One region of the Agrobacterium sp. GW821-FHT02D03 genome, then DNA from elsewhere that is predicted to be linked to it. Evidence: predicted binding sites of a transcription regulator. Region 1 holds the regulator's gene; each other region holds the start of a gene.
The links. Region 1 encodes LexA, which represses DNA repair genes until DNA is damaged. Its sites were predicted from a motif close to TGTTCNNNNTGTGTTCNG; they were not measured.
Positions count from the first base shown of each region.

Region 2: AC07U5_RS19505 (ImuA family protein) is a predicted target of LexA. The motif match lies at 2,097-2,114, and genes of this name have one in related genera.
Region 3: AC07U5_RS22615 (DUF2461 family protein) is a predicted target of LexA. The motif match lies at 3,052-3,069, and genes of this name have one in related genera.
Region 4: AC07U5_RS20800 (ATP-dependent helicase) is a predicted target of LexA. The motif match lies at 6,196-6,213, and genes of this name have one in related genera.

Region 1 is NZ_JBWKVN010000001.1:1,497,867-1,505,710, reverse strand. It holds gene eno (phosphopyruvate hydratase) at 94-1,368, opposite strand; gene kdsA (3-deoxy-8-phosphooctulonate synthase) at 1,586-2,434, opposite strand; gene AC07U5_RS07020 (hypothetical protein) at 2,570-3,133, opposite strand; gene lexA (transcriptional repressor LexA) at 3,490-4,215, shown strand; gene AC07U5_RS07010 (GFA family protein) at 4,549-4,947, opposite strand; gene AC07U5_RS07005 (glutathione S-transferase family protein) at 5,202-5,891, shown strand; gene AC07U5_RS07000 (ComEC/Rec2 family competence protein) at 5,902-7,844, opposite strand, start outside.
Region 2 is NZ_JBWKVN010000002.1:1,340,851-1,348,694, forward strand. It holds gene AC07U5_RS19495 (polysaccharide biosynthesis/export family protein) at 1-758, shown strand, start outside; gene AC07U5_RS19500 (O-antigen ligase family protein) at 766-2,037, shown strand; gene AC07U5_RS19505 (ImuA family protein) at 2,155-2,916, shown strand; gene AC07U5_RS19510 (DUF6504 family protein) at 2,831-4,348, shown strand; gene AC07U5_RS19515 (error-prone DNA polymerase) at 4,345-7,602, shown strand; gene AC07U5_RS19520 (FadR/GntR family transcriptional regulator) at 7,652-7,844, opposite strand, start outside.
Region 3 is NZ_JBWKVN010000003.1:198,426-206,269, forward strand. It holds gene AC07U5_RS22605 (hypothetical protein) at 1-1,114, shown strand, start outside; gene AC07U5_RS22610 (COG3904 family protein) at 1,111-1,899, shown strand; gene AC07U5_RS22615 (DUF2461 family protein) at 2,355-3,005, opposite strand; gene AC07U5_RS22620 (hypothetical protein) at 3,583-3,771, shown strand; gene AC07U5_RS22625 (GCG_CRPN prefix-to-repeats domain-containing protein) at 3,995-4,327, opposite strand; gene imm45 (Imm45 family immunity protein) at 4,425-4,745, opposite strand; gene AC07U5_RS22635 (SOS response-associated peptidase) at 4,840-5,499, opposite strand; gene AC07U5_RS22640 (thermonuclease family protein) at 5,683-6,165, shown strand; gene AC07U5_RS22645 (hypothetical protein) at 6,291-6,554, opposite strand; gene AC07U5_RS22650 (pyridoxamine 5'-phosphate oxidase family protein) at 6,673-7,263, shown strand; gene AC07U5_RS22655 (hypothetical protein) at 7,260-7,535, opposite strand; gene AC07U5_RS22660 (ImuA family protein) at 7,807-7,844, shown strand, end outside.
Region 4 is NZ_JBWKVN010000002.1:1,638,110-1,645,953, forward strand. It holds gene AC07U5_RS20780 (phosphotransferase) at 1-537, shown strand, start outside; gene AC07U5_RS20785 (aspartate aminotransferase family protein) at 534-1,868, shown strand; gene AC07U5_RS20790 (Zn-dependent hydrolase) at 1,906-3,144, shown strand; gene AC07U5_RS20795 (GntR family transcriptional regulator) at 3,274-3,984, shown strand; gene AC07U5_RS20800 (ATP-dependent helicase) at 4,092-6,158, opposite strand; gene AC07U5_RS20805 (sensor domain-containing diguanylate cyclase) at 6,518-7,844, opposite strand, start outside.

The sequences.
Region 1 (7,844 bases):
CACCGCATCGCTGACACAAAAACCCGCCGAGGCCATCGGCGGGTTTTCTATTATCGGGGCCTATGGAAAGCCCTCAAATTATCAGAGCTCAAATCAGCTGCGAAGAATGGAGCGGCCAGCGTAAGCAGCCTGCGGACCCAGCATCTCTTCGATACGGATCAGCTGGTTGTACTTCGCCAAACGGTCGGAGCGCGACAGCGAGCCGGTCTTGATCTGACCGCAGTTGGTGGCAACCGCGAGATCGGCAATCGTGGAGTCTTCCGTTTCACCCGAACGGTGAGACATGACCGCCGTGTAGCGTGCCTTGTGCGCCGTTTCGACAGCGTCGAGCGTCTCGGTCAGAGAACCGATCTGGTTGACCTTGACGAGGATGGAGTTGGCAACGCCCATCTTGATGCCGTCGCGCAGGCGCGCGGAGTTGGTAACGAAGAGGTCGTCGCCGACCAGCTGTACCTTAGAGCCGATCTTGTCGGTCAGGTACTTCCAGCCTTCCCAATCGTCTTCGGCCATGCCGTCTTCGATGGAAATGATCGGGTACTTGCCCGCGAGTTCTGCGAGATAATCAGCCATGGCTTCCGGCTCGAGCGTGCGGCCTTCGCCTTCCATCTCGTATTTGCCGTTCTTGAAGAACTCGGTCGAGGCGCAGTCGAGAGCAAGAGCGACGTCGTCGCCCGGCTTGTAGCCTGCCTTTTCAACCGACTTCATGATGAAGTCCAGCGCTTCCGGCGCGCTCTTCAGGCCAGGGGCAAAACCGCCTTCGTCGCCGACATTGGTGTTGTGACCCTGCGCTGCCAATTCCTTCTTCAGAACATGGAAGATTTCCGCGCCGATGCGCACCGCGTCACGGATGCTTTCCGCGCCGACCGGCATGATCATGAATTCCTGGAAGTCGATCGGGTTGTCGGCATGTGCGCCACCATTGATGATGTTCATCATCGGAACGGGCAGCAGGTGGGCGTTCGGGCCACCGACATAGCGATAGAGTGGCAGGCCGGTCGTTTCGGCAGCGGCCTTGGCAACGGCGAGCGACACGCCGAGGATGGCGTTTGCGCCGAGGCGAGACTTGTTCGGCGTACCATCGAGCGCAATCAGCGTCTGGTCGATGTGGATCTGGCTTTCGGCATCGAAGCCGCCAAGCGCATCAAAGATCTCGGTGTTGACGGCCTCAACGGCCTTTTCAACACCCTTGCCGCCATAGCGCTGTCCGCCATCGCGCAGCTCGACTGCCTCGTGAGCGCCGGTGGATGCGCCCGATGGAACGGCAGCGCGACCGAAGGAGCCGTCTTCGAGGTACACGTCGACCTCGACCGTGGGGTTGCCACGGCTATCGAGGATTTCGCGTGCGATGATGTCGGTAATGGCTGTCATGGTCTCTCCCTTGGGACTGGAACAGATGAATTTAAGTCGCTTGTCTTAGAGCGCATCGGCAAAACTGTGAAGCCGTTTTCGAGCCGGACGGCGGATAAGCGATTCTGAAAAGTGTGAAAGGTCATTGCAACTTCGCTGTAGACGAAGCGTGAGAAATTACAATGACGACGCCCAGCATCAGGCGTCGCCCAACCTATAAAAATCGATTAGGCCAAAATCAGGCAGCCTTGGCGATAGCGTCAAACGCCAGAAGCTTCTCCAGAAGCTTCGGCATATCCTTCAGGTGAACCATGTTCGGACCGTCGGATGGGGCATTGTCCGGATCCTCATGGGTTTCGACAAACAGGCCGGCAATGCCGACAGCCACCGCCGCACGCGACAATGTCTCGACGAATTCGCGCTGACCACCGGTCGACCCACCCTGCCCGCCTGGCTGCTGCACGGAATGCGTCGCATCGAAGACCACCGGCGCACCGAGCGAGGCCATGATCGGCAACGAGCGCATGTCGGAGACAAGCGTGTTATAGCCGAACGATGCGCCGCGTTCGCAGAGGAGAACATTCGGATTGCCGCTCTCATTCAACTTCGCCAGCACGTTCTTCATGTCCCAGGGCGCCAGGAACTGTCCCTTCTTCACATTGATCACGCGGCCGGTCTTCGCGGCGGCGATCAGAAGATCGGTCTGGCGACTGAGAAAGGCCGGGATCTGCAGAACATCAACGGTTTCGGCGACAATGGCGCACTGCTCTTCGGTATGGATATCGGTCAGGACCGGGAAGCCATATTCCTTCTTGAGATCGGCAAAGATCTCCATGGCCTTGTCGAGACCGATGCCGCGCTGGCCGGAAAGCGATGTGCGATTGGCCTTGTCGAAGGATGACTTATAGACAAGCCCGATGCCGAGCTTGCCGCAAAGCTCATGAAGCGTGCCGGCAATCATGAAAGCGTGGTCGCGGCTTTCCATCTGGCACGGACCGGCAATCAGCGAAAACCGCTCCGTGTTGGAGAAGGCGACAGCGCCTTTGCCTTCGCCAGCGACCACTTTCAAATTGTTCTTCACAGTCATCTCATTCCTCACGACACATGCGCCGGACATCGCCGGCAACCGCTTAACTTGCGATGTTGCACAGGCATTAGCAGCAAGCGCGCCATGTGTCACGAGATGAGGGATGCTGCGGCCGGAGCACCGACCGCTTGCCCTTTAGCCGGCATTCGCCTTCCGCACGACATCGGGATTGGCCTCGGAAAATTGCACGAACGGCCCGACTGCGCGCACGGCGTCGGAAAATCCAGCACTTCCCTTCAGCCCTTCCAGTTCTTCAGGCTTGAAGCCTTGAGTCAGTAACATGCGATAGACGTTCTCGCTGTTCTCACCACCGGCGGAAACCCAAGTCGGTAGCGATGTCTCCCAGGCCTTCTTCTCGCGCTGGTTTCGATCGACGACGATGGCAAGCTTGATCAGTCCGCCGATCGGAATGGGAATACCGTTCACCGCAAGATCGGGGATGAAGCTCGCCGGATGAACGCCGCCAAGCGCGTGGTTCTTCAGGATCCGTGCACAGTTATTGTCGCGCGTCGGCTCCTTGTTCTGCGAAACGCGCTTCTGATTGAGCTGAACGATGAGCTTGCAATTGGCCATCGTCGTGTTCAGCAGCAGCCGGTCGTACTCCTTGCGCTTTAAAGCTTCCGGTGAATTGGGATCGAGGGTCTGGCAACCGGCCAGCGCAACCAGCATTCCGATAAGGGTAAATCTAACGAGCTTCATAAAAATGTCCCTGCCCCGAGAAGACGCTGCAAGGCAGCGCCGTAGAGCTATGATAACTTTGTTGATAATGCTTCGAATGGCTTGGCCTTCATCCCACAGGATGACCGGATCATGTGATCCTCGAAGCAGCTTGTAGATACCCGCAAAAATGAAATCATCAACCTGGAGAGGAAAAAGACGCGCAACACCGTAAAGAAGCTATAAACTTCTACCATTGCGCGGATAACAGGACTGCGAATTGATGAGGCGGAGACGTTTGCGGAATTTTAAGGGATTGCAGAACACATATGGAACATATAGTGTTCGTTCTGTATTTGTTTCGCGAATCTTCGCCACGTATTCCAAGGGTTTTCTTCATGCTCACGCGCAAACAGCAGGAACTGCTTCTTTTCATTCATGAGCGAATGAAAGAGTCCGGCGTGCCGCCATCTTTCGATGAGATGAAAGATGCCCTCGACCTTGCCTCGAAATCCGGCATCCATCGGCTGATTACCGCTCTGGAAGAACGTGGCTTCATCCGCCGCTTGCCGAACAGGGCAAGAGCCCTGGAAGTCATCAAGCTTCCGGAAGCCTATTCCGCACCCGCACAGAAGCCGCCGCGCGGCTTCTCGCCAAGCGTGATCGAGGGCAGCCTCGGAAAAGCCAAACCGCCTGAGTCGGCTCCTGCCCCGAAGCCAGCAAACGATCAGATCTCCTCCGCTGTCACCGTTCCTGTAATGGGGCGCATCGCCGCCGGTGTGCCGATCTCCGCTATTCAGAACAACACCCACGATGTTGCCGTACCCGTCGATATGTTGGGCACGGGCGAGCATTACGCGCTGGAGGTCAAGGGTGACTCGATGATCGAGGCTGGCATCTTCGATGGCGATACCGTCATCATTCGCAACGGCAGCACCGCCAACCCCGGCGATATCATCGTCGCACTGGTAGATGATGAAGAAGCCACCTTGAAGCGCTTCCGCCGCAAGGGTGCTTCCATCGCCCTGGAGGCCGCGAACCCAGCCTATGAAACCCGTATCTTCGGACCGGATCGGGTCAAGATTCAGGGCAAGCTGGTCGGCCTCATTCGTCGCTATCACTGAGCGGACGACAGTCGGCTCAGACTGGCTGCCCGTGCTCTTGCAGAGGCAAGACGCGCTGACATAGTTGGCAGATGCGGCGATGTTGGGCTGCCTCTGATCGCACCGAGGTTTCGACGCTGGTTCTCTTCGCCTTTGTCTTTCTCGTTATCCTCATTCTCGATCCGAGGGTGAGGAAAAGATTGGCGGATGGTCGGGTGCATGCCGATCATGGCCTTCGAACGGCGGCAATCTTTCAGTGCCACCGACAAGCGCCCTCGCCCGTCGCTTCTAAGTGCAGGACTCACAGACGCAGCTAATCCATGTTGCAGCTACCATCCGACAAGGTGGACAGTCTCACCGCCCCTTTTCCGTTCTGCCTGTCGATTCCCGGTCCCGCTCATATTGGCGCAATGCCGGGAAATCCGGCAGCCACGCCTCACGGCGGACCGTCCAAAGCTCGTAGGTCGGCTCGAACTGATCTGGTGAATCCAGGGAACCGAGATTGACCTCGATTTCGTCGTCGCTTTTTCCGAAGACCGGCGATCCGCAGTTGGGACAGAAGAAACGGCCATTATAGCTGCGTGTTTCTCCCTCGATGGTAACGGCATCCTGCGGGAAGATGGCGGATGCGTGGAAGAGCGCGCCGTGGTGTTTGCGACAGTCCATGCAGTGACAAATCCCGATACGGTAGGGCGCGCCGACCATCGAAAGCCTCACGCTGCCGCAGGCACAACCGCCAGATTTCATGTTCATCTCGATCGCTCCATTTGCTTGACGCCTTCCCATCAAACCGCGACGAACCGGTGAAGTTCATTCTGCTTCTGTTTCCGGACACGTGAGAACGGCGAACGCATCAATTCATATGATATCTGACATGACAGACTCGGCCTGTATGTCCTCTCGGTCATGCGTTAGGAGGATGGACAGAGAAACATACGCACCTACACGCATGGACGCTTTTGCTGATTGCATGCGATTCAAGCGGCGTATCACCAGAAGGAGACAACATGTACGATCTCTACATCGCCAACAAGAACTACTCCTCCTGGTCTCTCCGGCCGTGGGTTCTGATGCGCACATTGGAGATTTCCTTCAACGAGCATCTCGTCCCCTTCAATGATCCCGATCCCAAGAATGGCTTCAATCACTTCTCCCCCACCGGCAAGGTGCCTTGCCTTGTGGATGGCGATGTCACCATCTGGGACTCGCTTGCGATCATCGAATATCTGGCGGAACGGCATGATGGTGTTTGGGCTGAGGATGCCAAAGCGCGGGCTTGGTCGCGCTCGGCATCCGCGGAGATGCATTCCGGCTTCCAATCGCTCCGCAATCTGCACCCGATGAGCGTAGGCTTGCGAATCCGGCCAGTTCCTGCAACCGAGGCGCTCCGTAGGGATATCGCGCGTATAGATGCGCTATGGCAACAGGGCCTCGACAGCTTCGGAGGGCCGTTTCTGGCCGGTACGAATTTCACCGCCGTCGACGCCTTCTTCTGCCCCGTGGCCTTTCGCTTCCAGACCTACGGCACAGCACTCTCGCCAGCGGCAGAGGCTTACAAGACCCGCCTCTTGAACTCGCCGGCGATGAAGGAGTGGGAGGAGGCAGCGATCCGGGAACCCTGGCGTGACGCCGAGCACGAAGAAGAAGCGCGGGCGTCCGGCGAGATCATCGAAGACCGCCGCTCCGCAGCGGGTTGAAGCAAGAGACTTACTGCCCGGCCGCCAGCATCGCCTCGATATGCGGCGGCACCGCGCCGTCAGAGGTCTTGCTGCGCCAGTCATAGGCGCGGTGGATCGACCAGGGTCTGGCAACGTCTTGCATCGCCGCGCGCGCAGTTGCGACGGGCGCTCCGGCCTCATTCAGCCAGAGTTCCAGCGAGCCCGTCTTCCGCAATGTTGTGGCGCTGATCAACAGCGCGCCCGAGCGACAATTTGAAAACGGCACGAAACGCGACGTCACGACGATGTCCGCCACATCACAGGCTGTTCCGGTCAACGCCGTGTTCGAAATGACCACGACTGTGACGCCGCTCTCATGACGTCCAGCACACCAGGCGTTTTTCTGACACGAGAAGCCATTCGTCCGCTCGAAAGCCAGAATCATCTTGTCGCGAACCTCTTGCTTCAGCTGATCGGTGAGAACAGCCGGCCGGCGTGGCGTTGGCTCTGCCGTTTCCTCTCGTTCACCCGCCTTGTTGTCGTCCACCATGACAGGGGCCACATGTTTATCCGGAAGCGGCACCGCCCTCGCCCACTGATCAAAGACGAACCCCTTCGCCTGGCGCTTGGTCGTCGCAACGAATTGATCCACGCGAAACGCGACCAGAACACCATCCTCGTAGATCAATAAATCCGGCTTTGCCTTGTTCTGCTCAAGCGGCACCAGAACGAGACCGGCCAGCATCAGGGGAAGCCCCAAGAGCGCGAGGTGGGTCCGCAGCAAGGTCAGAAGAAGAAATCCGACCGTCGAGACGGCCAGAAACCAGGGATGTTGCCGCCCGATCGTGGCATCTCCGCCCCAACTGGAGACGGTGTTGGCAATGTCGATCACCATGGCCATGCCGTAACCCATCAGCTTCAGGAAGGGTGCATCCAGGCCGAAAGGCATGAGCAGCATGGCAATCAGTGCAGACGGCATGACGATGATCGACATGACCGGCATGGCGGCAAGATTGGCGGCCAGTCCGTAGGTGGTGATACGGTGGAAATGCTCGATGGAGTAGATCGCAGTCGAGACACCCCCAATCAACGAGGTGATGACGACACCGCCGATCACGGCACTCGCTTTCGACGAGGCCACCATCCACAAAGGCGGGCGCGCGATAAAGAGGCGCTCGCGACTGCCCTGCCATCTGCTCCAGAAGGAATAGGCAGCAACCAGTGCCAGCGTTGCGGCAAAGGACATCTGGAAACTCGGACCCATGATTTCATGTGGCGAAACCGCGATGATGACGATTGCGGCAAGGGCGACATTGCGCAGACTGATCGACGGCCGGTTGACGAGAACCGCTGCCAGCATGATCGACATCATCAACCATGCCCGCTCGGCAGAGACGGCAAAGCCTGAAATCAGATAATAGGCGAATGTCATCAACAGCGCGGCAAAGGCGGAGATCTTCTTGACGGGATAGCGCTGCGAAAACCCTGGACACAGGCTGAACACCATACGCATACCGACGAAGAAGATGCCTGATGCCAGTGCCATGTTGAGCCCGGAAATGGCAACGATATGGGCGAGCCCCGACACGCGCAAAGCTTCCATCGTCTCGCTGGAGATCGCGCGCCGTTCATCCGTGATGATCGAAGCCGCAAAAGCACCTGCATCGCCGCCGATGACGCTGCGGATTCGTTCGGCAATAGCGGAACGCAGCGCGTAGAGCCCCGAACCCGCTGTTTGCAGCCAGCCCACGCCGTCTGTCGTTTCGGCCTGCGTCGGTAGAGCCTTTGGCGCGCTATAGAAAAAGCCTGTCGCACCGATCCCATCGAAGTACGCGGAAAAGGCAAAGTCGTTGAGGCCCGGCAATGCCGGCCCGGATGGTGGTGAAAGGCGCGCCTTGCCGGTGATGCCTGCACCGACAGCGATCGGTTTTTCGCGACTGCGCGAGAGAACGGATATCCGGTTTGGCAGGCGCGTCAGAGAAGGTCCACTCG
Region 2 (7,844 bases), on a different contig from region 1:
TTATCAATGCCCGTGGTGACGCCGCCGTCTATGACGACCAGCGTGGCCGTCTTCTGGCGCGTCAGGCAAGATTGCTTGCCGAAGTGAGCGGCGATCAGGAGATCAAGAAGACGCCTGAAATGGAAAAGGTCGTCAATATCGATGCGCTCCTGGAAAGCGAAAGTGCGCTGATGAAGTCTCGCACCGAGCGCTATACGCTTCAATTGAAAGCGTTGAAGGATTTGCGTGAACTGCTGGATGCGGAAGTGGAATCTCTGCGCAAGAAAGCAGAGAGCCAGCAGCGTCAGTTGCAATTGGCAAATGAAGACCGGGAAAAGGTCAATCGCTTGAACGAGCAGGGTCTTGCGCTTGCTCAGCGTCGTATCTCGGCGGAGGAACGCGCAGCCGAGGTGGAAGCGACGCTTCTCGACATCGATACGAATGCTTTGCGCGCCAAGCAGGATATCAACAAGGCGATCCAGGATGAGATCAACCTGCGAAACGACTGGGACGCGCAGCGCTCCAAGGAATTGCAGGATACGCAGGCCGAATTGCAGAAGCTGAACCTCCAGCTTTCCACCAGTCGCGAGCTCATGTCGGAGGCCTTGGCGCAATCGGCGGAAGCTCTGCGCTTCGATCCGTCCGGCAAGTCGGCCTCGATTTCCTACGTCGTTGTGCGTGAGGACAAGGGGAAATCGAAGGAAATCAAGGTTGACGAAACCACGGCGCTTGAGCCTGGCGACGTTATCAAGGTTTCCTCGGAAGTGCTGATGCAGTGAGGCTGCCATGCGGATTGCGAAATCGGCACTGATCGATCCTGACAGAAACGGGCTCTACGGAACGGCGGCAGTCGCGCTGTCCTTCTTCGTCTTCGCCTATTCGTCGAAGTTCGGCCAGATCTCGATCCTTGCCTATTACGCCGTCTGGCTGCCTCTGGTCGTCGTGGATTATCGCCGGGTGCTCGGCAATTACACCCGCTACTTCTGGATCTTCGCCTTCGGCATTCTGGCCGTGCTGTCGAGCTTCTGGTCGGACGCCATGTCCGTCAGCCTGCGCGCCTCCATTCAGTACATGACGCACATCGTTTGCGCGCTGATTGCCATGCGCGTCATATCGATCAAGACGCTGACGCGCGGAGCGCTGATCGGCATTACCATCGTTCTTCTCTATTCACTGCTGTTTGGAACCTATCTTTTCGATGCGCTGGATGGCACGACCAGCTTCGTCGGCGCATTCTCTTCCAAGAACCAGTTGGGCTTCTATGCCTCGCTTGGCGTCCTCTTTGCCGCGGCCTCGGTGCTTGTGCTGCGCCAAAGAGGTTTGTGGTTGCCGATCGCGGGCGTTGCCGGTCTGATCTCGGCCTACAGCCTGCTTGCATCGCAATCGGCAACATCCGCGATCACCACTGCAGCCGTCGTCATCATGATGGCGGGTCTGCTGCCGCTCTGGGCCCTGTCACCTGGCAATAGGAAGATGCTGTTTTTTGCAGCCGTTGGATTGGGCGGTCTGTTTGTCGTGGCCGCGCTACAGTTCGGCCTCTTCGACGCGATCCTCGGTGTCTTCGGCAAGGACACGACACTGACAGGACGCACCTATCTCTGGCAGCAGGGCATTGAGGCGGCCAAGCGGGCGCCAATTTTCGGTGTCGGTTATCAGGGCTTCTGGGTGCCGGGCTTCTCCGATGCCGAACGGCTTTGGGACGATTTCTTCATTTCCGGTCGCAGTGGCTTTCATTTCCACAACACCTATATTGAGGTGGTGGTGGAGAACGGTTTCGTCGGTCTCATTCTGCTTGTCATCCTGCTCTACGGCACGCTTTTGGGTCACTTGCGATCAATTCTCATGCGCAATCAGGATCCGCAGGCGCTCATCCTGTTTTCGCTCTGCGCCCTGTTTGTCGTCCGCTCTTTCGTCGAGATCGATATTATTTTCGCATACCAGATCGGCTCGTTCCTACTGTTCTACGCGGCTGGCAAACTCTGCCTGCCGCGGCGCACCCCTGCGGTCACATCGCCCTTTTTGGCAGGTATCGCGGTACGGCCATTGGCCGGGAGATAAAGGAATCATCCATCTCTCCACAGGAGTCCGGCGGACTCATGTTGACTCTTTTGTGAATCTAGAACAAAAAGTGAACATTAGTTTTTTAGCGTGGAATGCTCTGAGAAGTTTCGTGTCATGCAGAAGCGCGCAGAACAGCTTGTCGTGGAGGAATTGCGAGAAAGGCTGGAGAGGATCACCCAAGGTCCTGCCAGACAGCAGGAGACTCTGCCCTTCAATATTCCAGCCATGGATGAGCGTCTCCCCGGTCAAGGACTGAAGCTTGGCAGCTTGCATGAGGTGAGCGGCGGCGGAAATGGTGCCGTGGATGGCGCAGCGTCAGCGCTCTTTTGTGCGGGCATCGCTGCCCGGTTGAAGGGCAAGATCCTTTGGTGCGTGACCCGTCCCGATCTCTTCATGCCTGCTCTCACACAGGCAGGACTTTCGCATAACCGGCTGATCATCGTCGAATGCCGCGACGAAAAGGGCGTGCTGGATTGTTTCGAGGAGGGGCTTCGCTGCAACGGCTTTGGTGCCGTCATCGGTGAAGTGTCGAAGCTGCCGATGAACATGTCGCGGCGTCTGCAACTGACGGCGGAAGCTTCGGGCGTGGCAGCCATAGCGCTTCGCCGCTGGCGTCATGTGAGCGGTGTCGCCGATTTTGGTCAGCCGACCGCCGCCGTCACCCGATGGCGCATTTCCATGCGTCCCTCCACCCCGCTGCCGATACGCGGGGTAGGGCGGTCACGCTGGTTTGTAGAATTGCTGCGTGTCCGGGGCGGCGAACCTTTTGAACTGGAAGTGGAAGCCTGTGATGCAGAGGGTCGTCTCGCTATACCTGCCGACATGGCAGACGGATCGATACCGCAGGATGCTTGGGGACGAAGCGCCGCCGGTTGAAACTCCGCTCGTCATGATCGCCCGCCAGGGAAGCCGCCGGCTCGTGGCTGCTCTGAATAGTGCCGCGCTGAAAGCGGGCTTGCGCCCCGGCATGCCGGCCAGCAAGGCACAGGCCATTCTACCGGGCCTTATTGTCGAAGACTTGAAGCCGGTGGAGGATGCAAAAGCCCTTGAGGATCTGGCCTTCTGGTTTCTACGCATCTATGCCCCCATAGTCGCGCCGGATACGCCCGATGGGCTGGTGCTCGATACGACCGGGGCCGATCACCTGCATGGCAATGAAAGACTGATGCTGACGGGAATGATCAATCGCCTGCATGCGCTGGGTTTTACGGCGCGTGCGGCAATTGCCGAAAGCTGGGGCGCGGCTCACGCGCTTGCCCGTTTCGGGCGCGAAGCCGTCACCATTTTACCTGAAGGCAGTGTGCGAGAAGCGCTCGCGCCTCTCCCGCTTGCCGCCCTGCGGCTGGATGCACATCTGGTCAATGAGCTGAAGGTCCTGGGCTTTCGCCGCATCGGAGAATTGGCAGCTGCGCCGCGCGCGCCGATCACCTTGCGGTTCGGACCGGAGGTTGGGCGCAGGCTGGATCAGGCTCACGGTATCCTGTCGGAACCGATAGAGCCGGTCCGCGTGGCGGAACTGGTAACCGTGCGCCGCTTCTTTCCCGAACCGATTGGTGCTGCAGAAACCATTGCAAAATACACCCGAAAGCTTGTGTCCGACCTCTGTCTGGATTTGGAGAAGCGGGGTTTAGGTGCGCGTCGTGTCGATCTCGTTTTCCATCGTGTCGATAGTGGTGTACAGGCCATTCGGGCCGGAACCTCCAAACCCGCACGCGATAGCAAGCAATTGTCGCGCCTTCTGACCGATCGTATCGAGACGATCGATCCGGGTTTCGGCATCGAGAAGATGACGCTGACGGCGACCCATGCCGAGCCGCTTCTTGCCGGGCAGACGCGCTCCGTTCTTCTGGATGAGGCGGGGGGCGATATTGGCGAGGCTGTCGATATCATCCTCAATCGAGGCCACAAGGTCTATCGCTATGCCGCCGTTCAAAGCGATGTGCCGGAGCGTTCCGTTCAGAAAATTCCGGCAGAGGCCACGGAAGATGCACCCGGTTGGCCTGAGCATTGGCCGCGACCGGTGAGGCTTCTGTTCAAGCCGGAGCCGATCCAGACGGTGGCGCTGCTTCCCGATCATCCTCCCCGAAACTTCACATGGCGCGGGGTACGTCACATCGTCAAGCGGGCCGACGGACCGGAGCGCGTCTTTGGCGAATGGTGGAAGCGCGATCGAGAACTCTCGGCGGTTCGCGATTATTTCCGAGTGGAAAATGAGAATGGCGAGCGCTTCTGGATCTTCCGTTCCGGCGATGGCGAGCACACCGAGACCGGCTCTCTGGAGTGGTTCATGCATGGATTTTTCGCATGAGTACGGGTGTTCGTTATGCCGAACTGCAGGTTACCTCGCATTTTTCTTTTCTGCGTGGTGCCAGCTCCTGTGAGGAATTGTTCGCCCAGGCAAAAGCGCTTGGCATAGAGGCGTTGGGCATTGTCGATCGCAACAGCCTCGCGGCCATTCCTCGCGCGCACAAGATTGCGAAAGAGCTTGAGCTTCGGCTGGTGGTCGGCTGCAGGCTGGATCTGGTGCAGGATGTCTCCGTGCTGGTCTATCCCACGAACAGAGAGGCTTATGGTCGGCTGTGCCGACTGCTGACATTCGGTAAGAGAGACGGCAAGGCTGGCAAGTGCTCACTCACATGGAGCGATCTGGTTGCCTATGGCGAAGGGCTGATCGTGGTCCTCCTGCCGGATGAGACGAGTGAAGGGCTTGCCAGCCATCTACGCAGGATTAAAGCGGACTTTGCCGATCGCGCCTATGTGGCGATGAGCCTGCGCCGCCGGCCCAATGATGCATTCCGCCTCCATGAGCTTTCGCAGATGGCAGCGCGCGCAGGCGTAGCAACGGTCGTCACCAATGACGTTCTTTTTCACGAGCCCGGTCGTCGCATGCTTCAGGATGTCGTCACCTGCATTCGCCACAACTGCACCATCGACGATGCCGGCTTTCGCCGCGAGCGACATGCCGATCGCTATCTGAAGCCGCCGGAGGAAATGTACCGGCTTTTTTCGGCCTATCCGGATGCCTTGGAAAATACGCTGAAGATCGTGAAGAAGTGCAGGTTTTCGCTCTCGGAGTTGGAATATCAATATCCCGATGAGCGGCAGATACCAGGCCTGACGGCGCAGGAAGCGCTGGAAAAATTCGTCTGGGATGAGGCACCGAAGCGATATCCCAATGGCGTGCCGGAAAAGGTGAGGAAGGCGCTTCGGCACGAATTGACCATCATCGCCAAGAAGGAATATGCGCCTTACTTTTTGACCGTCAATACCATCGTCAGGAAGGCACGGGAGATGAAGATTCTCTGCCAGGGACGTGGATCTGCGGCCAATTCGGCCGTCTGCTATGTCCTCGGCATCACCGCAATCGATCCGGATGAAAGCGACCTTCTGTTCGAGCGTTTCGTTTCCGAGGACCGTGACGAGCCCCCGGATATCGATGTCGATTTCGAGCACCAGCGGCGCGAGGAAATCATCCAGTGGATCTATGATCACTATGGGTTCGATAAGGCGGCGCTTTGTGCTGTGGTGACCTGCTATCGCGGCAAGGGCGCCATCCGCGATGTCGGCAAGGTACTGGGCCTTCCCGAAGATCTGACCAAACTCATGTCCTCCCAGATATGGTGGTGGACGGAAGGCACCGGCGAGAAGCATGCCAATGAATTGAATATCAATCTGGAGGATCGGCGCGTCAGACTTGCCTTCGATCTCGCGCGCCAGTTGATCGGCACGCCCCGCCATTACAGCCAGCATCCGGGCGGCTTCGTGTTGACCCATGACCGGCTGGACGAACTCGTTCCCATCCTTCCAGCATCCATGAAGGACAGGCGGATCATCGAGTGGGACAAGGACGATATCGAGATCGTCAAATTCATGAAGATGGATTGCCTGGCACTCGGCATGCTGTCCTGCATGCGCAGAGCCTTCGAAATGCTGACGGTTCGCAAGGGTGAAGAGTTTGGACTGACCAGTATCAATAACAACGACGATCCGACCTACGACATGATCTGCAAGGCCGATACGATCGGCACGTTCCAGATCGAAAGCCGGGCGCAGATGTCGATGCTACCTAGGCTAAAGCCTCGTAAACTCTACGACCTTGTCATTCAGGTGGCGATTGTTCGGCCCGGTCCGATACAGGGTGACATGGTGCATCCTTATCTTCGACGAAGGGAAGGAAAGGAGGAGGTGGTCTATGAGCGGCCTGAATTGGAAAACGTTCTCAAAAAGACGCTCGGTGTTCCTCTTTTTCAAGAGCAGGCGATGCGTGTAGCGATCGAATGCGCCGGTTTTAGCGCCAATGACGCTGACCGTTTGCGAAGAGCCATGGCCACTTTTAAAAACGTAGGGACGATCAACGAGTTTCAAGAAAAGCTCGTTCAGGGCTTGGTCAGAAATAAATTCAGCGAAGACTTCGCCAAGCGTATCTTCAAGCAATTGGAAGGCTTCGGCAGCTACGGTTTCCCCGAAAGCCATGCAGCCTCTTTCGCATCGATTGCCTACGCATCGGCATGGGTGAAGTGCCACCATCCCGATATCTTCTGTGCGGCGCTGTTGAACTCCCAGCCTATGGGATTTTACGCCCCGGCACAGCTCGTTCGCGACGCACGTGATCACGGCGTTGTGGTTCGGCCCGTCTGCGTCAATGCGAGCCGCTGGGATTGCATGCTGGAGGAGAAGGTCGGTCCAGATCGCAACGCCGTGCGCCTTGGCATGCGGCTGGTGAAGGGGCTGTCCAACCATCATGCGGGCAATATTATCGCGTGCCGGGAGGAGCGTCCCTTTCAATCTATCGATGATTTATGGAGGCGGGCAGGGGTACCGGTTTCCGCGCTGGTGTGTCTTGCCGAAGCGGATGCTTTTTTGCCGTCTCTCGGTCTTTCACGTCGTGAGGCATTGTGGGCGATCAAGGGCCTGCGCGATGAACCCTTGCCGCTTTTTGCTGCCGCAGCTGCTCGGGAGAACGCGTTGATCGAGGAGATGCAGGAGCCGGAAGTCAACCTGCTGCCCATGACCGCAGGCGGAGAGGTTGTGCAGGACTATGGCCATGTGGGCCTGACGCTGCGAGACCACCCCATGAGCTTCCTACGCCAGGATCTCGCGCGACGTCGGATCGTGACATGCGCTGAGACGCTCAAGACGAATGACGGTCGCTGGCTGGAGGTCGCTGGTCTCGTGCTCGTGCGGCAGCGCCCTGGCTCGGCGAAGGGCGTCATCTTCATGACGCTTGAAGACGAGACTGGAATTACCAATGCCGTCGTTTGGGTCAAGACCTTCGAAAAATATCGACGTGTCGTCCTGTCGGCGAGCATGGTCGGAATTTACGGCAAGCTTCAGCGTGAAGGTGACGTCGTTCATGTCGTCGCCCACCGCATCACTGATCTGTCGGACATTTTAAGAAGTGTCGGGGAAAGGGATAAGCCGTTTCCGCTGCCGCATGGTCGCGGCGATGAGTTTCATCACGGTAGCCCGCCGACACGGGATAGACGGGGGTTGCCACCGAGATCAACTCTTCAGGAGAGCGATGACGACCACATCATCATCAAAGGCCGCAACTTCCATTGAGAGCCGCAGCGCGCCTTCGTTGCAAGACCGATTAATGCTCTTGAGCCTCTCAGGTGAGAGCGGCGTTCTTGATCCGGTCCTTGCCGACCTCGATCACATGCCGCATGGCTTTCACAGCGGCGTTTTCATCTCGCGCTGCAATGGCGTGCACAATGCGCAAATGGTTGGCGGCAATCTCTGCGATGGTGGCCGGAGCAGAGGCTGGCGACGATAGCTTGAAGGAGATGGCGAGTGCCGCCTCG
Region 3 (7,844 bases), on a different contig from region 1:
GTCCTATATGGCGCGATTTTACCCGCACGTGACCAGCCGTTCTAGCCGCTCCGCGATGTTAGCTGTAATGGCGGTTGGCTGCGCGATGATTCTGGCTATGTCGAGCTGGCTCAATGCTGCAGCACTTGCAGGCTCAGCTGCTCTCGAACAGCATCTCGCGGAAACTGTTCAAGACTACACCGGAGATCTTGATCAGGCACACCAGAATGCTCTTGCAGCACAGAGTCTCTTGCCGGACATTCAACGCGCCAAAGAGCGTTTTGCCCAGCTTGCGGCGTCTGAACGACAGTCTGGAGCGCTGACGGGCACAACTGGTTCGGGCAGCGTCGTCTCGCTTCTGTCGCAGATGTCTTCGCAATTGAATGAACTGGAAAACGGCATCAATGCATCGAGGGAACAGGTTACCAGCCTGTTTGACGAGGGACAAAAGCGCCTCGAGACCATGCGCGCGCTTGTGTCGGCACCCGGTCTCGTAGAGCCACGGGCAGATAAGTTTTCGTCCGAAGCCGTAGCCCTCACTGGGGTCATCACATCGTTACAGCAAACCTCGATTGCTCCCTCAATTCGGCGCGCTGCCGACGACCTCTCGCTAGGTTTCATTGCGCCTATCGCAGACGGTGGCGAACAGGATCTCATCAACCGTCAAGACCGGGTTATGGAAACAATCCGCGCTTCGGTTGCAGCTCAATCGAAAGTGCTTTCCGATGCCGCAGACGAAATTTTGTCGCGCGCACCAGTAGCCGAGAGACGTTTCGTGCCGCTCTCGTCGGCAGAGGCTGTTCTGCGTTACGCTTCCGACTTCATTCCAGCATGGGCGGGGGCGATTTCCATCGATCTGCTACCAGGCGTCATGGTTTTCATCCTCGCTGTGGTGAATGGTGCGATCCGAAGGGAAGAGGCGGCCATGCCGTTCGCCGAAAGGGTCACTGTAGCAGAACTAATGCAGGCGCTCGCGATGCAAAAGGCGATTGCGGCCGAAGAAATGTCAGTAAGAGAGCTGCAGATCACGGAAGATGCCTCTGCTGAAACTCGGGACTGCGAGGAGGGTGAAGACACCAATAAGATCACAAGTATCGGTGTTAACAAGTCACCGCGCAAAGGTCCGACCACGTGAGACCAGTTGCCGCTTTTAAGGCCATGATTAGCTTGGACGACGGCATGCTGATGCGCGGCGCCTTCTACTCGCTTCTTGCGGCGGCGGCAACATTTGTGGTGCTTGACGTAAAGGACATGACCGAAGCCGAAGCTGCTCGACCCAGTCTTGAACCGGTGCCGGAGCTGCCAATTTTTCTCCCCCCGAAGGGTGAGCCAGGGGTCCGCGGCGCTCCTCCAGTCCAACCCTTGACCCCTGAGGAGGTGCTCCGCAAGCCAATGACATTTAGTCTTGTTAAAGGCGGAGTGCTGCATGCTGAAGGAACAATCGATCCCGGCGCAGCCGAACGCTTTTCCCGCGAAATCGAGGCTCGTGGTGAGTATATCAAAATCGTGTCGTTGGACTCACCGGGAGGGTCGGTCGATGATGCTCTAGCTATGTCCAAATTAATTCGGGAAAAAGCAATTGCGACCAATGTCGGCGAAAAGGCACTCTGTGCCTCGTCCTGCCCACTCGTTTTTGCTGGGGGCATTACGAGATCGGCAGCCAATAATGCCGTTGTGGGCGTTCATCAGGTTTTCAATGGCGGCATTGACCAGGGATCGCCGGAGCAAGCAATGTCTAGTGCTCAGGCCATCACTGCAAGAGTTGCGCGACACCTCGACGAAATGGGCATCGGCGCCGGTTTGTGGATCCATGCGCTGGAGACCCCACCTAACCAGCTCTATTATCTTTCGCCAGCCGAAATGTCCGAGTACCGCCTCACTACCGATGCGATAGGGGTAGTTGGAAGCGGTGATGGCTGACTTCTATCGTGCCGCTCCGCCTGACGTTTGGATCCGAGACTGTTCTGATCTCGAGAGCTCGGAGCCGGATCGTTATATCATCCTTCGCGAAACCCGGTTGCTTTATTCCACTTAGGAGTGTGCGCTTAAAGCTGTGGGCCTGAAAGCCTTTTCTCGTTCCACTCTCATTGATTCAACTTAATCCGATTGCCAACGATCCTCGCTTCAAGTGCCGAAGTCTATGGAGTTACAACGCGATAGAAACGCCCCGGAGCAGACCTTAGGCGCCCACACGCTGCTGGTAGCGCGTTGACGGTCGTTGGTAGCGCCTTATTAGTCGAGTGTAGTCGTTCTTCAAGAGCCTTCAGCACAGGAGGGATGGTCTGAAGGCGGCCTAAGTCAGCTTTTTGTCGGCGCCGTTAGTGAAGTCCAAAATAAATCTGATAGGTGCGCAATCGCTTAGGACGAGTGTCTCATCATGCCAGCTCTGGAAGCTTTGTGGTCGCGCGATTTATGTAGTCGACAAGGCCGCGGGCTGCAGCAAAGGATTTAACTGCTTCTTCTAAAAGATCCGGAGACATGAGCATCTGGGGTGAAACATCACGGCACGCCCCGAAGTTTTTGAGATTGAAAAAGTCGAGCGCGTCATGATCTTTCATATAAGGTTTGCCACTTGCATGGCGCCCGTCACTCAGACCGTTCGGAAAATAAGTTCGGAATAAAGCGCCTTCAACGATTCCTCGCCACTTACCTGTTTGACTCGAAATGGTCTGCCGTAGGATGCGAGCAAGGCGGGGCTGCGGCGATAATGCACCCCCGCCAACGTATGAATACGCGTGAGAAATACTCATGAAATAGGTCGCAGCCGAATTTCTAGATAGGGACACCCGGATTGTGATCGGAGCGACGCCCTTTGAAATCTGCGCAGTTGCCAGACACTTGCGCGCGTCGCGGTTTGCTTCGGCAATGCGGGGATCTAACCGTACCGCGCCTAGGAAAAGCGCAGATGCAAATTCACTTAAGTTTTGGCGCGCCAGTTTAAGACGAATACGGTTGTCGGCGAGCCACTCCGCTTCACCCTCCGCAGATGCTTCTGATAAAAACTGTAAAGTTTGCTGATCAATCATGAGGAAGCCTACGCACGTTTGCCCAATTTGTAACAAGTTTAAAAATACGAACATAAAGGGAACGAAATATGTCCGGCTTGGATATGTATCAGAGAATTTCTTCCTCTCGACCGTTGCTGCGCCGCTGGACAGAAGATGCCCCTCGAAAATCAGCCTCGACAGAGGGAGTTTTCGAAGACTGCGGCAGAGCATAAGGTGCGCAAATGGTGAAGTGCAGTGTGCAGTTAGGTTGAATGAAGCCGAACGAAGGCGTCTGCCGTCGGTCGCACGATTTTGTAGGAGGGGGCTAGCGACGCCGGCATTTTTCGTCCCGACCGTTTCACACAGTTACAGGTAGTCGGAAGAAGAGCCATTCAGGACCCCCCAATCTCCGCACCTCAAGGAAACACTGCCGGAGGCTCAGAGATCTCGCAACTTTATGCGTAATGTTTTGCCGAAGTGCGATAGAATTCAACGCTCGGAAAAGCGGGCAAAGTGTCGAACGCTGCCCTTTATTGGATGCGAGCTTGCGGCTTGAGCTTTTCAAAACTTGTTGTAACGATAGCTCTTGGCCAATCAAGGCCAGGAGTTTTTCAGCATGTGGAAGTCGGTTTTGATTGTAGCCGCACTGACGTCTTTTGCCGTCGCGCCAGCGAGCGCAGAGCAGTGCCGCGACGCCAAGGGCAAATTCGTTAAATGCGAGACGACGAAGAAGAAGGTTCAGTGCAAGGATGCTAAGGGCAAGTTCGCCAAGTGCGGCACTGCCGGCGCCATGCCTGTGAACTGAGCCTTGTTATAGAATGGCGGCCTTCTTGCGGTCGCCATTAACCACTAGAGTTCGGCTCCTCTGCATATTCGTTCCGATCAAAGACCGGCAGGTAGGGCATTGTGCCACAATTATTTTCTCAGAGCACAGCCATCGTTGGGGGTCGATTATAAAAGGGAAGCGTTTGGCATGCTGGCCCTGATCGGCGCCGGTTAGGGCTCGTTATCCTAGCGGCCACTTCCTGTTACCAGCGATCACGGTAGTCATATCCTCGTCGCCACTCACGTTCGCGTTCCCACGCTCGACGCTCTTGCCACTCCCGCCTTGCCTGGCGTTCCCGCCACTCGCGGCGCGCTTCCCAATCTCCGCGACGACCCCACTCGCGTTCGTAGCGCGGCGGGCCGTTCGGCCGGCAGAAGCCGCGTGGCGACAGATGATATCCACGACCGCAAGCGTAATCGACTGTCTGGATGTCTGTGGTGTCCGGCGCCAGAGGTTGCGCCAGGGGCATTGCATTCGCGCTTGCTCCCATCAGTCCGCTTATCAACAGCGCCGCGCCTAGAACTACATTGCGCATTTCAATCACTCCTCGTTGATGGAGTGATTTAGCTCTCGGTCCCGTGAACGGCGGCTGAATGAATAGTGATGGTTTTGTGGCGTGAGCGCGCGAAGTCTCACGTCGCTCCGTAAGCCTCTATGAACTCGACCTGCGAAACGTCACAGTCGGGATATATCCAGGCTTTCCAGTTGGAGATAATCCAATCACGGCTGACACCACTATCCTTGCTTTCGCTTTCAGCCGGCAAGTACACCAGGGGAATTCCCGCCTTGTACCCAGACGAGACCATCAAGCCGTACCGTCTTTCGTCAAAACCGGTCTCGAAGAGCATGAAGTCGACGCGTTCCTCATACGGATGTTTCGCCGGAAGCCTGAGAACGTTCCCGCGAAACAACGATGGCTGGTCGAGGTCGATAAGCTTCTGCTTTGGGAGCATGCCATTCCGTTCTATTTAGACTCTCTCGTAGCGGCTAAGCCTTGGTGCGGACATGCCACCACTTCCTCACAGGATGCTGACTGCATGTTCCTCCTTACAAAAGTGTGGCCTGAATGGAAACATCTTCGAGAGGCAGCAGCACCAAGCGTTCATCAGGCAAAGGTCGTTGAAGTGCTTTTGCCTCATCCCATGGCGCATTCATCCACACATCCACTTCCTCTCGCGTCGTCAACACTACGGGCATTGCCTTGGGATGGATCGGTTTGACGACGTCGTTCGGCTCGCAGGTTAGAAAGCCGAATAGCTCATGATTGCCGTCCCGCGGGTTTTTCATCGACCCGCGCACGCCAGGCCAATCGGTCCAGATGCCGGCGAAGAATGCAAGCGGCTCGCTGTTATTGATCGCGAACCATCGCTTCGTCTTTCGAGGCTTGGTGTCTTCCCACTCGCAGAACCGCGTCCACGGCACGATGCAACGGCTCTCCGGTTTTAACCATCGGCGCCAGTGCGGCGAGGCGACGTTGCGAATGTTGGTGACGCCTGTGTCTGGTCGATCGCCGAGAATGTTTGGCGGGGTGGGCATGCCCCAGGTGAGGCCGACAAGCTCGCGCGCTCCGTCACGGTTTCGGATGACCGGGGCAGGGCGATCCGGGTAGACTTCCACCTCTGGCTCAAGGTTCAGCCTCTCGCTCATCGCGCCGGCAATGTCTCGCATGGCTTCCTGGTTTGTTCGGACTTGATAGAGATTGCACATGCTTACCTCAACATTAAGTGATTGCGCGGTTGCTCTTGGTCTAACAAACTGCCTTTTGTCGTTCCTGTATCCCTGCGTGACAATCTATAAAGTGGTTATGCGTGGAATCAGCATTATCAGTTGTGGCTCTTGCGCAAGAACAACCAGCAACTTCGTCGCCCCTTGCGCCATCCGAGTACACAGATGATCAAAGCAATAGTTTCTGCCCTTACCCTAACGCTCATCCCAGCGATTGCGTCGGCGGACAACATTACTGGGCGGGCGTCCGTTGTGGACGGCGACACGATTGAGATCAACGGCGTGCGCATCCGCTTCGAGGGCATCGACGCACCTGAGAGCCGGCAGCTATGCGAGAATGCCGGCGGCAAACGTTACCGCTGCGGGCAAGTCAGTGCCAAGGCTCTCGACACCTTCCTTTCGCAATCGCGTCCAACAACGTGTACCGCGACAGGCAAGAGCTACGACAGGATCGTGGGGCACTGCGTTCGTTCTGACGGTGAAGATATCAGCGCTTGGATGGTTCGCAACGGACACGCGATCGATTGGCCGAAGTACTCGAATGCTCGTTATGCCAAGGATCAGGCAGAGGCACAGTCCGCACGTCTCGGTATTTGGGGTGGGAAGTTTGAAATGCCGTGCATCGCTCGCGGTGCTAGATGCGATTGACCGGAGACTGTAGAAGCTTAGCGATGAGCCTCGTCTGGTCGTAAATGGTCTCGATCGATCTGCGCTGCCTCGAATTACAAGCGCGCATTTTTTCATTCTTAGATACGCGCGTGTTGCGTCCTTCGTTACCGATAGGGACGGAACCCGTCCTCGTTGGAATCGCTATATCTCCACTGATCATAAGCGGAGGTTGCGAAATGTTGAGCAGACCGAAGCGTGCTGGGATCGTACCACACCAGTAGACCGCCAACCAAAACAGCAGCAAGCACCGCTGCGCCTATGAGCTTGCGAAGTATGAAGAATGCGAACCAGGCGGCAAGTATGGCGGCTGCCGCCGTCAGGAGCAGAGAATAGACGTCGTTTGGAATATAGCTTTCGATGATGTCCATCCAGCCGTTAAATCGCGCCGATTTGTCTGAAGCATGGCAGTGGTGAGATTCAAAAACACTCAACCAAATCCGTGCGCCACAATCTCGTGGCGCAGGCACATATTACTGGAGCCGGAAATTGACCAACGACAAGCGTCTCCCCGATGACCCGGAGCAGGTCCTTCTTCATATTTGGTCTGCTCTTGAAGGCGGTACAAAATCCCATGCCCCGTTCAACCTGCTCCAATTCGCAACAGTAGCCCACGATGGAAAGCCGTCCGTCAGAACGATCGTACTGCGGCAATTTACAAGAAGACCTGGAGAGTTGTTCTTCGTGACGGACGCCGGTTCTGCCAAGATGAGCCAGCTTCGGTCCAACAACCATGTGTCGCTGGTGGGCTACGATCCTGCAACATGGACTCAGATCAGGTTGTCTGGCTTGGCCAGTGTTTCGCACGACGAGAACGAGCGACTTGCGCAATGGAATATGTTGAGCACTCGTACCCGACGCTCGTTCTTACCCCGCGATGCAGGCTTTAGGGTAGACGATCAAGCGTGTGAGGAGGGCGCCGGCCCACAAATTCAACTGTCGGTCCCACCGGCGGCTTTCGCCCTGGTGAAGGTCACGCTTGTCAAAGTCGAGCTTCTGGATGTCTCCGATGAGGAGCATGTTCAATACAACTTCAACCGAGCAGATGGTACATGGTCGGGGAACAGATCGCGCGTCTAGTCATCTGCATCCAGCGACTGGAGACATCGAAACCTCATCTCGCAAAGGTCGCCGTCGGGATGGCATAGACGGTCACAACCCATGGCCAGGCGCCGGCGGAGCTTGGAGAAGCTCACGCTCGTGCCGAACTTCGCAACAACCGCCTTTCGTTCTAAGCTATCAACGCGTTCACACCGAATGCACTCGATTTCGATATTGGGCAGCCGGATGTCCTTCAGCGTGTAGCCGCGCTTGCTGTCGGGCGTCGGCGTGAATTTAGGCGTCTTGGCCACTATACCAACTCCCTTCGGTACCTCTGAGGACTTTGGATATCCACATCCCTCCATGACGAAAAAAATATTTTCTACGAAAGGTGCCATGTAGAATCTAGTTACGGTTTTGATTCGACTTCACGAATCTGCAGTGTTGCTAATCTTGAGCCAAGATTCCTTATTTTCAAGCGTCTTGACGCCGAACAAGATACGGAACAGAAGGGGAACAATCAAGTTCTAGCGACATGATGTCGTCCCTGTTCCACCGCGATTTCGGAAGGATTCGTAACCGATGTCGGCTGCCCGCGATCAAGTGATTACTGATCTGCG
Region 4 (7,844 bases), on a different contig from region 1:
TCCATCTTCGGCGACGAAGCGCAACGAAGGAGGCTGGAGGCGGCGATGACCGACTTCGAAAGCCTGATCCTGCCGCGCATAACGCAACTGCCCGCGCAGGTTATCCATAATGATTTCAACATGGAAAACATTCTCGTCAGAGAGGAGAATCCAGACGCGATCAGCGGCATCATCGATTTCGGTGACATGGTGCATGCACCGGTCCTATTCGATGTTGCGGTGGGTGCGGCCTACCAGATGGGGGACGCTGCGGACCCCGTCGAAGCGATGTGCGATTTCCTCAAAGGATATGCGACGGAGAAGCCGCTGTCCGATCAGGAACTCGAACTGATATATCCAGCCATCGTGACGCGCATGCTGATGCGACTTGCGATACAGGAATGGCAAGCCAAACTATTTCCGGAACATAAGGAACGTTACACCCGAAATAGTCCCACCGTCTGGGTACAATTTGCCCGCCTCGATGCATTGCCAAAGGATGATACTATTGCGCGACTAGCAGCGGCTTGCCGCACGTCCGTGGAGAGACCGGCATGAACAAGCCAGCAACGACGATGATCAACGGCTTCGACGCGTCGCGTCTGGCCAGTCTGCCGGAGCGGGAGCGTTCGATGATCGAACGTCGTCAGGCGTTGCTCGGCCCGTCGTACCGATTGTTTTACGAAAATCCTCTACACCTTGTGCGCGGAGACGGTGTCTGGCTCTACGACCCTGACGGAAATGCTTATCTTGACGCGTATAATAATGTGCCCTCGGTAGGCCACTGCCATCCCCGCGTGGTTGCTGCGATTGCCGAACAAGCTGCGGTATTGAACACACATACGCGCTATCTCGACGATAAGATCCTTGCTTACTCGACGAGACTGCTTGCAACATTCCCCGAGGAATTGAACCGGGTCATGTATTGCTGCACCGGTAGCGAAGCTGTTGACCTGGCACTACGCATTGCCGGCTATCAAACCGGTGGAACCGGTATCATCATCACCGAAAACGCTTATCACGGCACGACAGCTGTAACGGCCGCCATCTCTCCATCGCTGGGCCCCAACATGCCGCTTGGCATGCATGTGGTCACCGTGCCGGCACCCAATGCCTATCGTGCCGATGGCGGAGACGTCGGCGACATGTTTGCGCAGGAGGTTTCCAAGGCGATTGCATTCATGCGCCGCCGTGGGATCAAGCCCGCCGCCTTCATCGCCGACAGTATCTTTTCGACCGACGGGATATTCTCGGAGCCAGCTGGCTTTTTGAGAAAAACATTGGAGGTTGTCCATGAGGCCGGGGCACTTTACATCGCCGACGAGGTGCAGCCGGGCTTCGGTCGTACAGGCTCTCACATGTGGGGCTTCATGCGCCATGGCATTGTGCCGGACATCACTGTGATGGGTAAGCCGATGGGCAACGGCATGCCTATCGCCGCTGCGGTGATGAAGAGCGAGGTGCAGGAGCGCTTTGGCCACGACATTCGCTATTTCAACACCTTTGGCGCCAACCACGTTTCGATTGCCGCCGCCAATGCCGTCCTGGACATCATCGAAGACGAGGGGCTGACCGACAATGCGTTGTCGACGGGCAACTACATGCTGGAGAGCATGCGTCAGCTGCAGCAGACATTTGACTGCATCGGAGATGTTCGGGGTGCGGGCCTCTTTCTCGGCCTTGAATTCGTGAGCGATCGCAAGAGCCGCACTCCGGATGGTGCCCGCTCGCTGGCGGTGGTCAATCGTATGCGCGAACATCGCGTCCTCATCAGCGCGGCAGGCATTCACGGCAACACGCTGAAGATCCGTCCACCGCTGCCCTTTGGGCGCGAACACGCCGATATCTTCCTCAATACGCTCGAATCCGTGCTGCACGAAACGAATTGATTTCGAGAATTGCTTTTAGACCATCCAAGGATAGACCATGACAGCGTCACCTGACATTAACGCCGAACGCTTGTGGGCCGACATCATGACGATGGGGGCAATCGGCGCCACCGAGGGCGGCGGCAGCTTTCGCCCGGCCCTTTCTGACGCGGACAGGGAAGGCCGCAACCTGTTTCGTTACTGGGCGCAGGAGGCCGGCCTCACAGTCACGGTAGACGAGATCGGCAACATGTTTGCAAGGCGGGAAGGTGAAGACCCGTCTCTGCCGCCACTGATGATTGGCAGCCATCTCGACACCCAGATGCCCGGTGGCAAATTCGATGGCGTCCTCGGCGTGCTCGCTGGACTTGCTGTTGTGCGATCGTTGAATGCCGGAGGCATTGCGACAAAACGGGCAATCGAGATCGTCAACTTTACCAACGAGGAAGGCGCGCGGTTTCAGCCGGGCATCATGGGGTCCAGCGTTTTTGCCGGGCTCTCGCGGCTCGATGAAGCCTTGTCACGCAAGGACGATGAAGGAACGCTGCTCGGCGACGAGCTTGTTCGCATCGGGTATGCGGGATCCCGTGCAGTCGGTGGTCGACCAGTGCATAAATATTTAGAACTGCATATCGAGCAGGGACCAGAGATGGAGGCGGCCGGTGTAACGATCGCCGCCGTTTCCAATAGTTCCTGGGGTTGCAGCGGATTCATCGATATCAAAGGCGAGAATGGCCATTCGCAGACCGCACCGATGTCAAAGCGTCGGAATGCTCTGGTTGCGGCAGCTCAACTCATTATAGAGATCGAGGCGATAGGCGCGGAGAACGAGCCCGATGGAATGGTGAGCGCCACAGTCATCCGCAATTGGCCGAACAACCGAGTAAACATTCCGCACTTGACCAAGCTATCATATGTCGTCGTTCATGCGACGGAGCCGGGTCGGGCCGCGATTATCAACCGCATCGAGTCTGCTGTAAAACGGATTGCGGATGAGACTGGGCTATCGATAGACAACGCCAATTCGCATTATCGCCAACGGCTGGATCTATCGAGTGAGCTTTGCGGACAGGTAATGGAAGCAGCAGCGGACCGTGGCTATCCATCCATGACGCTGCCGACGCTGACGTCGCATGACGCCCTATCGATGACGCAGATATGCCCCACCGCCATTATCTTCGTCCCCTGCAAAGGTGGCATCTCCCACAGTGAGAAAGAGTGGTGTGAACCATATCAAGTTGCAGCGGGTGCCAGAGTTCTCCTCGACATGACCCTTAAGATCGCCAACGAGCTCTGACGCTCAGCGGCAAGACATCATCCCATGGTACGGGAAACGGGCGATGTGATACTATGTTGTACTTATTGAACTGCGCGAAAGAGGCATTGGGTGAACTTACACACGAAACTGGGATTAGGTGACACGAGCGTGACCGAAGGCGCGGGCCTACCCAAGGCACTGTGGGCCTATAATGTCATCCGCGACGCAATCATTACCATGAAGCTGGCACCCGGAGAGACGCTTAGCGAAAAAGATACCTGTGCAGAGTTGGGTATCTCGCGCACCCCGATGCGCGAAGCAGTCTTGCGTTTAGCCCAAGAAGGTCTGGTCAACATCGTTCCCAGCGGCGGCACCTTCATCAACAAGATCGTCATGAAAAAGGTCATCGAAGGCCATCTGGTTCGCTCAAGCCTTGAGATGCGCACCATAAGGCTTGCGGCGCGCAACTTCGATCCCGTTTATGAACGCGACCTTGACCTTTTGATTTTCCGCCAGCACGACGCCGCCAAGCGGCGCGATGTAAATGAGGCCTTCAACGTCGACAACGAATTTCATCGTCTCTTGTGCAGGATTTCAGGCTTTCCGGACATCTGGCAAACAATCCACAATGCCACCGGTCAGCTTGATCGCGTGCGCCGCCGTGGCTTTCCAAAGATCGGTTACTTCGATGAGGTAATCGCAGAGCACGTAGCACTCTCTACGGCCATAAAGGCCCGTGATGAGGATGAGGCCGTGACTTTGCTCAGACGTCATCTCAGTGGCATTTCGGCCGTGATAGAGTATGTCGTTCAAACAGATGCAGACGCAATCAGTGGACGAGACCATATCGCTTTGCTTAATGGACTTCAGGACCTTTAACCCTTCTGGTCGATCGCCGGTCTACGGGCAAGATGCTGTGTGCGCGCATGCATAGTTTCCGAACGGTAACGGGTCCGCCGTCGCTTAAAGGGCGCGCCCTGGCAATACTACTTCCACATTTCGCGCATCCGCGCGCCGACATCGATGCGAATTTGCTGTGCACTACGCTCAGATGCCGCAGCCGAAACTTTGGGCCAAGTCATAGTTTCGAAATATTGAAGCAGAGTTGCTGGGATGAACCTGGACCGTGATGCATAGACGTGTCGATCGCCTTGCGAGTTCTGCCCATGGGTAAAAAATCGCTGCGGCGTAATCAGCGCCAGGCTGTCCTTCGCGCGTGTCATTCCTACATAAAGCAGACGCCGCTCTTCTTCGAGTTCCTGTGTCGTCCCCGTGCCTAGATCAGACGGTATGCAGCCATCGACAACATTCAGCATGAACACTGAGCGCCATTCCTGGCCTTTCGCAGAATGTATTGTCGAGAGGATGAGGTAGTCCTCATCGAGCAAAGGGACTCCTGCCTGGTCGCTCGTAGCATCTGGAGGATCAAGGGTCAGTTCGGTCAAAAACCGTTCGCGGGACGCGTATCCGCCAGCAATTTGCTCAAGCTGTAGAAGGTCAGCTTTACGCGTATCGGCATCTTCATGCATCCGCTCAAGATGGGGTTCGTACCAAAGACGGGCCTCAGCTATGTCCGAGGGCCACCCTTGCTGCGTTTTCCCAAGACCAGCGAGGAGCGTCACAAAAGATGTCCAATCTGCACCCGTCTTTGGTGGCGGCGGGATTTCCGCAAGTGCCATGATCGGTTCAGGATCAGACGAGATAGTATCGAGAATAACACCAGCCTTCTTCGGACCGATGCCTGGGAGCATCTGCAGCAGGCGAAATCCGGCGACCCGATCACGCGGGTTTTGCGCGAAACGGAGGACGGATAGCATGTCCTTTACATGGGCGCTGTCGAGAAACTTGAGACCGCCAAATTTGACGAAGGGGATGTTGCGTCGGGTAAGCTCAACCTCAAGTGCACCACTATGGCTTGATGTTCGAAAGAGAACGGCCTGCTGCTTGAGCGTCATTCCCGTTTCGCGATTGGCAAGCACCTGATCGATGATGAAGTTAGCCTGTTCGGTCTCGTCCTTGACTGTGACAAGTTTCGGGCGCTCGAGCGACTCCCGCTCCGTCCACAGGTTCTTGGTGAAACGCTCACGTGCAAGTTCGATGACGCTGTTCGCTGCCGCCAAGATCGGTTGCGTCGAGCGGTAATTGCGGTCGAGCGTGATGATGTCAGCGGCTGGGGTGAATGACGACGGGAAGTCGAGAATGTTACGGACCGTCGCAGCGCGGAAGGAATAGATCGACTGGGCATCGTCGCCAACCACAGTCAGACCGCGACCACCCGGCTTCAGCGCCATCAAGACCGAGGCCTGCAATCTGTTGGTGTCTTGATATTCGTCAACCATAACGTGGTCGAACCGCTTGCCGATATCATCGGCTAGATCCGGATCGCCGACCATTTGCGCCCAGTAGAGGAGGAGATCGTCGTAGTCGAGAACGTTCTGGCTCTGCTTTGCCTCTACATAGGCCGCAAACAATTCCTTAAGCTGCTCTTCCCACATCGCCACCCAGGGATAGTGCTGACGCAGTATCTCGCTCAACGGCGTCTGGGAGTTTACCGTGCGGGAATAGATCGCAAGACAGGTGCCCTTGGTGGGAAATCGGCTTTCAGTTTTTGAAAAGCCTAGCTCATGACGCGCCAGGTTGATCAGGTCCGCACTGTCTTCCCGATCGTGAATCGTAAAGTCCATGTTGAGACCGATCTGCTCGGCATACATTCTCAGCAGCCTTGCGCCGATACCGTGGAATGTGCCGGACCACGCAAGTGCGTCCGTCAAGATCGCAGAGTTAGAGCCCAGCACATTGCGGCAGATTCTCTCAACGCGGCGGGACATTTCCGATGCTGCTCTGCGTGAGAAGGTCATGAGAAGAATGCGCCGAGGGTCGGCACCATTGACGATGAGATGAGCGACGCGGTGCGCCAGCGTGTTTGTCTTGCCGGAGCCTGCACCGGCGATGATCAACAGAGGTCCTCCCGTCTCGCCCTCAGCCAGTCCAACGCCATGCTCGACGGCCTTACGCTGTTGCTCATTTAGTTTCTCGAGATAGGCGACGGCCATAAGATCTTACTTAATGCTCAGATTGCAAAGGAGGGTTTGGAACAAAGGCTGAACATACGTGACTCTTTTGCGGTATGGAAGGTTCTCATGCCGTCGAGCGATGATTTCTTCCAGAAGAGCAGGAGAATGGTCGGACGAAAATCCGACGCGGCTCGTTTTTAGAGAATGCGACTTTGATTTCCAAAACATGCGCAAGTTTTGGCGGCGGCGCTCAGGCTGTCAATTGCACGATCAGTGCGCCAACTCTAGCGACTTAAATAACTGATGATGCTTGGCGTGGCCTAGCAGGCACCAATCACTAGTACCCAGACGTCTTCGTCATGTGACAGCCTGGAGTCAGGGTTCGATTCTGCCGCGGATTATCGTCTCCGAGCTTCCGCTCGGGTCAGGGCGCCGCCAAGATTGATAGAGGCGTAATGTGCCTTCTTGTTTTCATACATGAGTGCGTCAGCACGTTTGACGACAGACTCGATTGTCTCGTCTGCTTCACTGGTCGCCACGCCGTAGGACATGCTCAGAGGAGGAGTCGAGTAAAACTGATTGTTGATCCGCAGAAGTTCAAGGATTGTTTCCATCATTGTGGCAGCGGATTTTGCATCTGCGCCGGGCAACAGGACCGCAAATTCATCCCCGCCTATCCGGCAGGCATGGTTCGGCGCCGCCACCGCGCCATTGAGGATTTCGCCGAAGCGGCGCAAGAGTCCATCGCCTGCGTCGTGCCCAAGTTGATCGTTTGCCTCCTTCAAGCCATTGAGGTCAATGATGACGGCTGAGACAGGGCGCAGCGATTTGCGCTCGAGGCGGTTCATCTCGTCGGCATAAAAGGCGCGATTGTAGAGTTTGGTGAGGACGTCATGCTTTCCGAGATATTCGAGATAGGCTTCTGCCTTCTTGCGTGCTGTGATGTCGGCGAGCGCCACCTGTACGCGAGACCAATCGCCTTCGTGACCCGGGAACACGGAGAAATGCAGCAAGATGTGACGCATTGAACCATCTAGGGCGTAATTCACCACTTCGCGGTGATGAAAGAGATTGCCGTTCCAAAGCTCCATCAGTTGTTCTCGGAAGGGTTTCTCCATGTCGTCACGGAAAATTTCGCCAAGCCGGTGCAGAAGATCGTTTTGATCTCTTGCGCCAAACAGATCGAGCGTTGACTGATTGACGTCTATAACCTTAATCTCGCTCATACATTGGCGCACAAATTCCGGGTGAACGTCCATGAATGTGCGGAAGTCGGTAATGCCGCGGTCACGGATGTCTTCAATCAGCGTGCGGATGCGACTGAAATCCTCAATCCATAGCGATACCGGGGAATGCTGGAAAATGCCCTCCGCCTGACGCCTTTGTTCGGCTTCTGCACGACGGGCGTCTTCGCGCTCGGTGATATCCTCGGTGGTCAAAAGAACCCTGCCGAGCGTCTCTTCATGACCTGGTAGAACTGTTCCTCGCAGTTGGATGTCGAGCCTGCGTCCGGAAATCGTGTAATTGACGGTCGTGCTCGAGAAAGACATTGCGCCATCGAAGAGCGCGGACAGTTCGTTGATGTGAGTGTCCAGCATATCATCGCGGAAGACGGAAGTGATATTGTCGACCAAGTGCTCGAGACTATCCGCTTCGAAAAGGTCCAGAGTTTTGGCGTTGACAGCGGTGACGCGGATCCGCGTCGAACAGGCATGAATCCGACTG